DNA from 2 places in the Enterococcus sp. AZ109 genome. Region 1 is predicted to be linked to the other one. Evidence: predicted binding sites of a transcription regulator. Region 1 holds the regulator's gene; the other holds the start of a gene.
The links. The regulator HrcA, encoded in region 1, represses chaperone genes, less so after heat shock. The targets are predictions, from matches to a motif close to TTAGCACTCNNNNNNNNNGAGTGCTAA.
Positions count from the first base shown of each region.

Region 2: groES (co-chaperone GroES) is a predicted target of HrcA. The motif match lies at 1,912-1,938, and genes of this name have one in related genera.

Region 1 covers NZ_JBIOSF010000001.1:70,567-74,997, reverse strand. The annotation lists gene dnaK (molecular chaperone DnaK) at 1-1,320, opposite strand, end outside; gene grpE (nucleotide exchange factor GrpE) at 1,354-1,890, opposite strand; gene IGI42_RS00350 (hypothetical protein) at 1,942-2,148, opposite strand; gene hrcA (heat-inducible transcriptional repressor HrcA) at 2,162-3,205, opposite strand; gene hemW (radical SAM family heme chaperone HemW) at 3,327-4,431, opposite strand, start outside.
Region 2 covers NZ_JBIOSF010000001.1:1,025,606-1,030,036, forward strand. The annotation lists gene groL (chaperonin GroEL) at 1-1,567, opposite strand, end outside; gene groES (co-chaperone GroES) at 1,590-1,874, opposite strand; gene IGI42_RS04970 (lysostaphin resistance A-like protein) at 2,074-2,718, shown strand; gene IGI42_RS04975 (NAD(P)-dependent oxidoreductase) at 2,790-3,419, shown strand; gene dhaM (dihydroxyacetone kinase phosphoryl donor subunit DhaM) at 3,541-3,909, opposite strand; gene dhaL (dihydroxyacetone kinase subunit DhaL) at 3,902-4,431, opposite strand, start outside.

The DNA of each region.
Region 1 (4,431 bases):
AATACCACGTGGTGCTGGTGGAATATCCGTTAATTGGAAGCGTCCTAGTGTTTTGTTGTCGCTAGCCATTGGGCGTTCCCCTTGAAGAACATGGATATCAACGGCTGGTTGGTTGTCTGCTGCTGTAGAGAAGACTTGTGATTTACTTGTTGGAATGGTTGTGTTGCGATCAATCAACTTAGTAAATACACTACCCATTGTTTCGATACCTAGTGATAACGGAGTAACGTCTAGTAATACAACGTCTTTTACATCACCAGTGATAACACCACCTTGGATCGCCGCACCCATCGCTACTACTTCGTCAGGGTTTACTGATTTGTTAGGTTCTTTGCCTGTTTCCTTACGAACAGCTTCAACAACTGCAGGAATACGAGTTGAACCACCAACTAGGATTACTTCGTCTACTTCAGATTGAGATAAGCCAGCATCTTTTAACGCTTGACGTACAGGAATCTTAGTACGTTCAACTAAATCAGCAGTGATTTCGTCAAATTTCGCACGAGACAAGGTTGTTTCTAAGTGCAATGGACCAGCATCGCCAGCAGTGATAAATGGTAAGCTGATTTGGGTTGAGCTTACGCCTGACAAATCTTTTTTGGCTTTTTCAGCAGCGTCTTTCAAACGTTGCATCGCCATTTTATCTAATGAAAGGTCAATGCCGTTTTCTTTTTTAAATTCAGCAACTAAATGATCAATGATCTTGTTATCAAAGTCATCCCCACCTAGTTTGTTATCGCCGGCTGTTGACAATACGTCGAATACGCCGTCGCCTAGTTCAAGGATCGATACGTCAAAAGTACCACCACCAAGGTCAAATACTAGGATTTTTTGGTCTTTGTCGGTTTTGTCTAAACCGTAAGCAAGTGCTGCTGCAGTTGGTTCGTTGACGATACGTTCAACTTCCAAGCCAGCAATTTTACCAGCGTCTTTAGTTGCTTGACGTTGAGAGTCATTGAAGTAAGCAGGAACAGTGATAACTGCTTTTTCAACTTTTTCCCCTAAGTAGTCTTCGGCAAAGCCTTTGATGTATTGCAGGATCATTGCTGAAACTTCTTGAGGTGTATAAGATTTTCCTTCAACTTCTGTTTTGTAACCAGCTTCGCCAATATGACGTTTGATTGATGAAATGGTATTTGGGTTAGTTACTGCTTGACGCTTTGCAACTTCCCCTACTTGAATTTCGCCATTTTTGAAAGATACAACAGATGGTGTTGTACGATTTCCTTCTGGGTTAGCAATAATTTTTGCTTCGCCGCCTTCTAACACTGCGACAGCAGAGTTTGTTGTTCCTAAGTCAATACCAATAATTTTACTCATAGTTGAATGCGCTCCTTTTATTTTTTATCTATATTATTGTGCTACGATAACCATTGCTGGACGTAACACACGATCGTGTAGTTTATAGCCTTTTTGCAAGACTTGAATAATTGTGTCTGCGGCCACACCGTCTTCTGCCGGCATAGTTTGCAGAGCTTGGTGAAGATTCGGGTCGAAGGCTTCGCCATCCGCCTTAATTTCTTCAATGCCTTCTTCTTTTAAGGCATGACGCAAGCTTTCCAAGGTCATTTCTACCCCTTTTTTCAAGCTTTGGCCTTGGTCATCTGATACTTCAGTTTCCATTGCCCGCTCCAGGTTGTCGATGACTGGAATCAGTTTTTTACCTAAGTCTTGAGAACGGTATTTTTGCAGCTGTTCTCTTTCGTTGCGGTTGCGGTTGGTGATATTGGCAATCTCCGCTCGGGCTCTTAAATACTGGTCTTCAAGTTCATCTACTTTTGCCTGTAACAGCTCTTCTTGTGAAGCTTCCACTTCTTCGGTTGCGTCAGTTGCTTCGGTTTCTTCAACTTCCAGCTCTTCATTTTTTTCTACTTCTTTTTCACTCACAATTGGGCCCACCTTTCTTCCCTTATTTTGATTTGCATCAGCAGGGAGTCACACTTATTTCTTGTCTTTTTTGCTTTCTTCGTACGCCTCCGCAAAGGCTTCTGTCTGTTCTTCGGTCATACCAGAATCATCGACAGCTTCTTCGGAAATTTGGTCATACTCAGTTTTTTTATTTTCAAAAGCTTTTTCAACAGCTGCAGCTTCTTCTTCGGAAACACCAGACATATCGACAGCTTCTTTATCGAATTCTTTATCGCTCATTGTCAACAGCTCCTTATTGATCGGATCGATCAAGCGAACGATAATAGTCCGCCAGTTTACTTCCAAGCTCCCTGCGGAACACGTCAATCAAACTAAACATTCGGGAATAAGGCATGTTTGCTGGACCCAACAAACCGATTATACCCTTTCCATGTCCTTCGATCTCGTAACTTGCTTGGATCAGGCTCATATTATCAAAAAGTTCATTGCCTAACTCTGTACCAATCCGAATATGAATCGGTGAGGTAAAAGGAAGCAAAAGCTGTGTTAACTCACTTGGGTCTTTCATTAACGAATACATCATCTTAAGCTGCTGTACATCTGGATCATGATTGTAGTTGAGAATGTTCATTCCGCCACTGACAAAGACCTTTTCTTCAAAGGCTTCATTTAAAATGACATCAAACAGATGGGAAATGCCGTCGGTTGTTTGAAAATACCGATGCAAAATCATCGGAATCTCTGTCCGCAGTTTCTGATACACTGTCAACAGTGGTTCGCCGACTAAACGGTCATTGATAATCGCCACCATTTTCTCCAAGTCGCTGCTTTCCACGTTCTCGGGAATACGGAAGACTTGGCTCTCTACGTTGCCGCGGTCGGTCACGATAATCGCTAAGATCTGTCGGTCATTTAAAGGAACAATTCGAAAGCCGGTCAGCTTGCGGTCCTTCATCTCAGGTCCTAAAGAAAATGCCGTATAGCTGGTCACTTGGGAAAGAATGTCTGCCGACTGACGAATGATATCGTCAATCTCGTGAATATCCTTCTTTAAGGAAGAGCGGATTTGGTCCACCTCTTGCTCCGTTACCAAGCCTGGCGTCAGCAGGTGATCTACGTAATAACGATACCCCTTCATTGATGGGATACGTCCAGAAGAAGAATGTGTCTTTTCCAACAAACCGTATTCTTCCAATGCCTTCATGTCATTTCTGATCGTTGCTGAACTGGCATTGACGCCTTCTTCCATCAATTTCTTCGAACCAACTGGTTGCCCGTTAGTGGTAAATTGCTGGATGATTAAACTAAGAATTAAATTTTGTCGTTGCGTTAACATGATCTTCACCCTCTTGTTAGCACTCTTTCTTGATAAGTGCTAACTCGATTACTAATATAACATACTGTCGCTAGAAGTCAAGTAATTATATACAAAAATTAGCACTCTGGTGTCGAGAGTGCTAATCGTCTGATTCAATTAAAAATTGTTCAAAAACATCGTTGCCCCGAAACAGGCCTTTTTGCGTTAACTGTAGGGCTTTTGGGGTCTCTTTTAGCAATTCATTCGCCACTAAATCATCAATTTTAGCGCGGTAAATATCCTCAAGGGAACAGTTAAATTTTTGTTTAAATTTTTGTTTATCTACCCCCGCAAGCTTTCTCAAACCTAAGAACATTTCCTCTTCGATTTGCGCTTTTCGCGTTAATTGTTCCTCTTCAATTACTGGCAGCTTATTTTCTCTTAAAGGCTTTAAGTAATGTTGAATCGGTCCATGATTTTTGTACCGGCGATTTCCTAAATAACCGCTAGCACCTGCTCCGATTCCGTAATAGTTTTCGTTATTCCAATAAACCAGATTGTGTTGGCTCTCAAAACCGGGTTTAGCGAAATTACTGACCTCATATTGATGCCGTCCGGCTTTTTCCATGGCTTCGATTGTTTCTAAAAACATTTGAGCTTCTACTTCTTGATCCGGCAGCTCTAGCTTGCCGCGACGTACCCAGTTCATAAACATGGTTTTGTTTTCTAGAATTAATGAATACAAGGAATAATGGGGCAAATCCAGCGCTAAAGCACGCTCAACGGTGTCTCGGAAGCTTTCCAAGGACTGTCCGGGCAACGCATAGATTAAATCAATTGAAACGTTGGAGAAATCTTTTTCCTCTAACAAGGCAATTGTCTGATAGACATCTTCTGCTGTATGTTTGCGGCCGATTTTCTTCAGCAACCGATTGTCAAAGGTTTGCACCCCCATCGACAAGCGATTGACACCATACGTTTTCATCACGTCCAATTTCTCAGCCGTTAAGTCCCCCGGATTGGCCTCTACGGTGAACTCTCCTTGACTAAAAGGCATCACCCTACGAAGACCACCTAACAGACGGTCCAGCTGTTGAGGATTCAATGAAGTGGGTGTGCCGCCGCCTACATACAAGGTCTTACTAGAAGCAGCCGGATGGCTCGTTTGTAAAAGTTGCGCCTCCTTAAGCAAGGCTTCGATATATTCATCTACTGGCTGCCCTTCAATAAACACCTTATTGAAATCGCAGTAGTAACAAATGTGT
Region 2 (4,431 bases), 960 kb from region 1:
CAGGCTTGTCAGCAACAACTGCTTCTGTTGTCAATAATAAAGCAGATACAGAAGCTGCATTTTGTAATGCTGAACGTGTTACTTTAGTTGGGTCAACAATTCCCGTTTCAATCATATTTACCCATTCGCCAGTCGCTGCGTTAAAACCAACGCCTTGATCAGCATGTTTTAATTTATCAATAACAACTGATCCTTCGTAACCAGCATTTTCAGCGATTTGACGAACCGGTTCTTCTAGTGCGCGAACAACGATACTAATACCAGTTGCAGCATCGCCTTCAGCTTCTAGTTCAGCCACTTTTTTAATTACGTTAACTAGTGCAGTTCCTCCACCAGAAACGATTCCTTCTTCAACCGCTGCGCGGGTTGAGTTCAAGGCATCTTCAATGCGTAGTTTCAATTCTTTAAGCTCAGTTTCAGTAGCAGCACCAACTTTAACAACTGCGACTCCACCAGCTAATTTAGCCAAACGTTCTTGCAATTTTTCACGGTCGAAATCAGAAGTTGTTTCATCGATTTGACGTTTGATTAATTCCACACGTTCTTGTAATTTTTCTTTGCTTCCAGCACCTTCTACGATAGTTGTGTTGTCTTTATCAACAACAACTTTACCAGCAGAACCTAAGTTTTCAACAGTTGCATCTTTCAATTCTAAACCAAGGTCTTCAGTGATTACTGTAGCACCAGTTAAAACAGCGATATCTTCTAGCATTGCTTTACGACGATCGCCAAAACCAGGAGCTTTAACTGCCACAACATTAAATGTTCCACGAATTTTATTTAATACCAATGTTGGTAACGCTTCACCATCAACATCATCAGCAATGATTAGTAATGAGCGAGATTGTTGTAGTACTTGTTCCAACAATGGCAAGATATCTTGAATGTTAGAGATTTTTTTATCTGTAATTAGAATATATGGATTGTCTAAAGCTGCTTCCATTTTATCGTTGTCAGTTACCATGTATTGTGACAAGTAACCACGATCAAATTGCATACCTTCTACAACATCTAGTTCAGTATCAATCCCTTTAGATTCTTCAATTGTGATAACACCGTCGTTACCAACTTTTTCCATTGCTTCAGCGATTAATTTACCAACTTCTTCGCTACCAGAAGAAACAGCCGCAACTTGTGCGATTGAGTCTTTAGAATCAACCTCTTTTGAAATGCTGTGCAATTCTTCTACAGCTGTTTTAGTTGCTAATTCAATCCCACGACGGATACCCATTGGGTTAGCGCCAGCAGTAACATTTTTTAAGCCTTCGCGAACAATTGCTTGAGTTAGGACTGTTGCAGTTGTTGTACCGTCACCGGCAATATCATTTGTTTTTGAAGCAACTTCAGAAACAAGTTTTGCTCCCATGTTTTCAAAATGATCTTCTAATTCAATATCTTTAGCAATTGTTACACCGTCATTGGTAATCAATGGTGAACCGTAAGATTTTTCTAAAACAACGTTACGACCTTTAGGCCCTAAGGTTACTTTTACTGTATCTGCTAATTTATCAACTCCACGAAGCATTGCTGCGCGTGCGTCTTCTGAAAATTTGATTTCTTTTGTCATAATTTCTCCACCTCAATCTGTTTTATTCTACAATAGCCATAATATCTTTGGCAGAAAGAATTAAGTATTCTGTTCCGTCATATTTCACTTCTGTTCCAGCATATTTTTCAAACATTACTGTGTCGCCAACCGCTATGGGCATTGGACTTTTTTCACCGTTGTCTAACACGTTGCCTTCACCAACAGCTACAACTTTCGCAGTTTGTGGTTTTTCTTTAGCAGCAGAGGCTAAAACGATACCGCCTACTGTTTTTTCTTCTTCTTGAGCGACTTCAAGAATGACGCGATCACCTAATGGTTTTAACACGATAAATCCCTCCAAAATAGTAATGATTATAAAGTCGTTAGCACTCGTAACTTTAGAGTGCTAACTCACAGTTCTTATCATACCATTTTTTATGTCTTTTGCAAGTCATACCTTCTCTTTTTTTCAAATTTTCTAAAGTAAGATTTCTTACCTTTTATGCTATAATGACTAACAAATCTGTTAATTGGAAGGATTCACTATGAGAACAAGGAATTATATTTTCCTTACAATTTTTACTTATGGTCTAGTATTATTTTCACCGATATTATTTGCTCCCTTTGTAGGATCAGATAAGCAGCAATTAATTCAAATCACGACCTACTCTTATATTGTCGGTGCCCTATTGCTAATCTTTTATTGGAGAAAGAGTCAGCCTTTATCACTTGAGAAAAGTAGTCGCCGCTTTCCGATTGCTGTTATGTATGGAATTGCTGGCATTTTTTTATCTATGATGCTGCAAATGGTTTTATTACAAATTGAAATCCGTCTAACCAACCAACCGATAATGTCACAAAATACGCAAGATATTATTCAGCTTATTCGTGAAAATTCGGTTTTCGTTATTGCTACGACAATTGCCGGACCGATAATGGAAGAAATGATCTTTCGGCGAGCGATATTCGGTGAATTAAGTGAGCGGTTTGGTTTTCTGTTTCCTGCGATTATTAGCTCTTTCCTGTTTGCTCTGGCTCATCAGGATGGCCATTATCTACTGTACGGTGGTCTTGGACTTTTTTTCTGCTGGCTATTTGCTCGTACAGGAAAAATTTGGACTTCTATGATTACGCATGTAGGTATGAACTTGCTCGTGGTTTTAACTCAGCTAGCTATTTCAGTAAATTAGCTGAAGGCCTAATCTTTGCCTTTTCCTAAAATTCCTCCTACACTAAAGTTAATTAGTCAGGAGGAATTTTTATGAAATTAGCTATTATTGGTGCTACAGGTCAAGCTGGTTCTTTGATTTTGAACGAAGCCTTGGAACGTCAGGTGGACGTAACAGCTATTGTCCGCAGTCCAGAAAAATTAGTTGTTGACGTTCCATATATAAAAAAAGACTTGTATGATCTAACCCGAGAAGATCTTACACCATTTGATGTAGTCGTTGACGCTTTTCGTCCACCAATGGGAAAAGAGGACCTTCATCAAACTTCGTTGCAGCATCTGATCGATCTTTTATCTGGAACTGACACACGATTATTGGTTGTAGGTGGTGCTTCTTCTCTTTATCTAGATGATCAAAAAACACAACGAATGATTGATGTTTCCAATCCGAACGCACCTTATTATCCAACGGCCTATAATATGTATCAAGCTTTCCTAGAATTGCCAAAAACTAAAAACCTATATTGGGGTTACTTAAGTCCAGCAGCTAACTTTGTTCCTAATGGCCGTCGTACAGGACATTATCAACTTAGCGATGATCGGTTAAAAGCAAACAGCCAGGGAAATAGTGAAATCAGTATGGCTGATTATGCTATTGCCATGGTAGATGAAGCCTTGCGCAACAAGCATGCTAACCAACATTTTAGTGTCGTAAGTTTATAAAAAGGGCTTCACAAATAATTATAATCAGGTTCAGATACCAAGATAAGCAAAAAATAAGTGGCTGTGACGTTTTATGTCACAGCCACTTAAAACCATATAATCAGTGTAACTAAAGCAGCTCTTATTTAATCGTTAACGCCTTTAATTGCGCCGTAATTTCTTCCTCACCAGCACCTGCTGACAACAAAGCACTTGCTGTGTAGGCACCTTCTACCATGGCAACATCGAACAGTTCAACCTTCTTATCAGTGAATTCTATAGCCATTTCTAAATTCATTTTGGCACTGCCAAGGTCATAAAAAGCAAATAGTTCATCACTTTCATTTTCTTCAATAGCGGCTAAAATCCGCTCCATTGAAGTGCCGATTGCTCCTGCCTCTAAACCACCGGCAGTAGTAATTGAAATATCTGGTGCTACTTCACGAATCAGGCGCCTTAGTCCTTCAGGTATTTCTGACGTATGAGAAATCAACAGAACACCTTTAGTCATCAAATACACCTGCTTCTAAAAATGACTCAAAAAGATAGGCAGATGACATTGCTCCTGGATCGATATGACCGATAGAACGATCACCGACATAGGAAGCACGTCCCTTAGTTGCTTTCAAATCCTTCGTTTTTTCAGCTAACACTTGAAGTTCCTCTTTAGTCAACGGACCTTCTTTTAATTGTTCAATCGCTGGGAACCATAAATCCAGCATGGTTTTTTGACCTTCTGTTGAATCCCCGCGTTTAGCAATGCCTGCCGCTGCTGCTGCTAATAAGACATTTGGATCAGCTGATGTTTTACTAGCTTTCATCATTTCCATCATGGCTGTCCCATAAAGTGGACCAGAAGCTCCCCCAACTTTACTGATCAATGCCATTGCTGCAGCTTTAAATATAGCTGGTAAGTCGCCATCTAGGTTCGCTGCCATAACCGCATCCATGCCCCGACCCATATTATTTCCATGGTCGCCGTCGCCAATGGGTGTATCTAGTTCACTCAAGTAGTCTTTCTTCGCTTGAATTT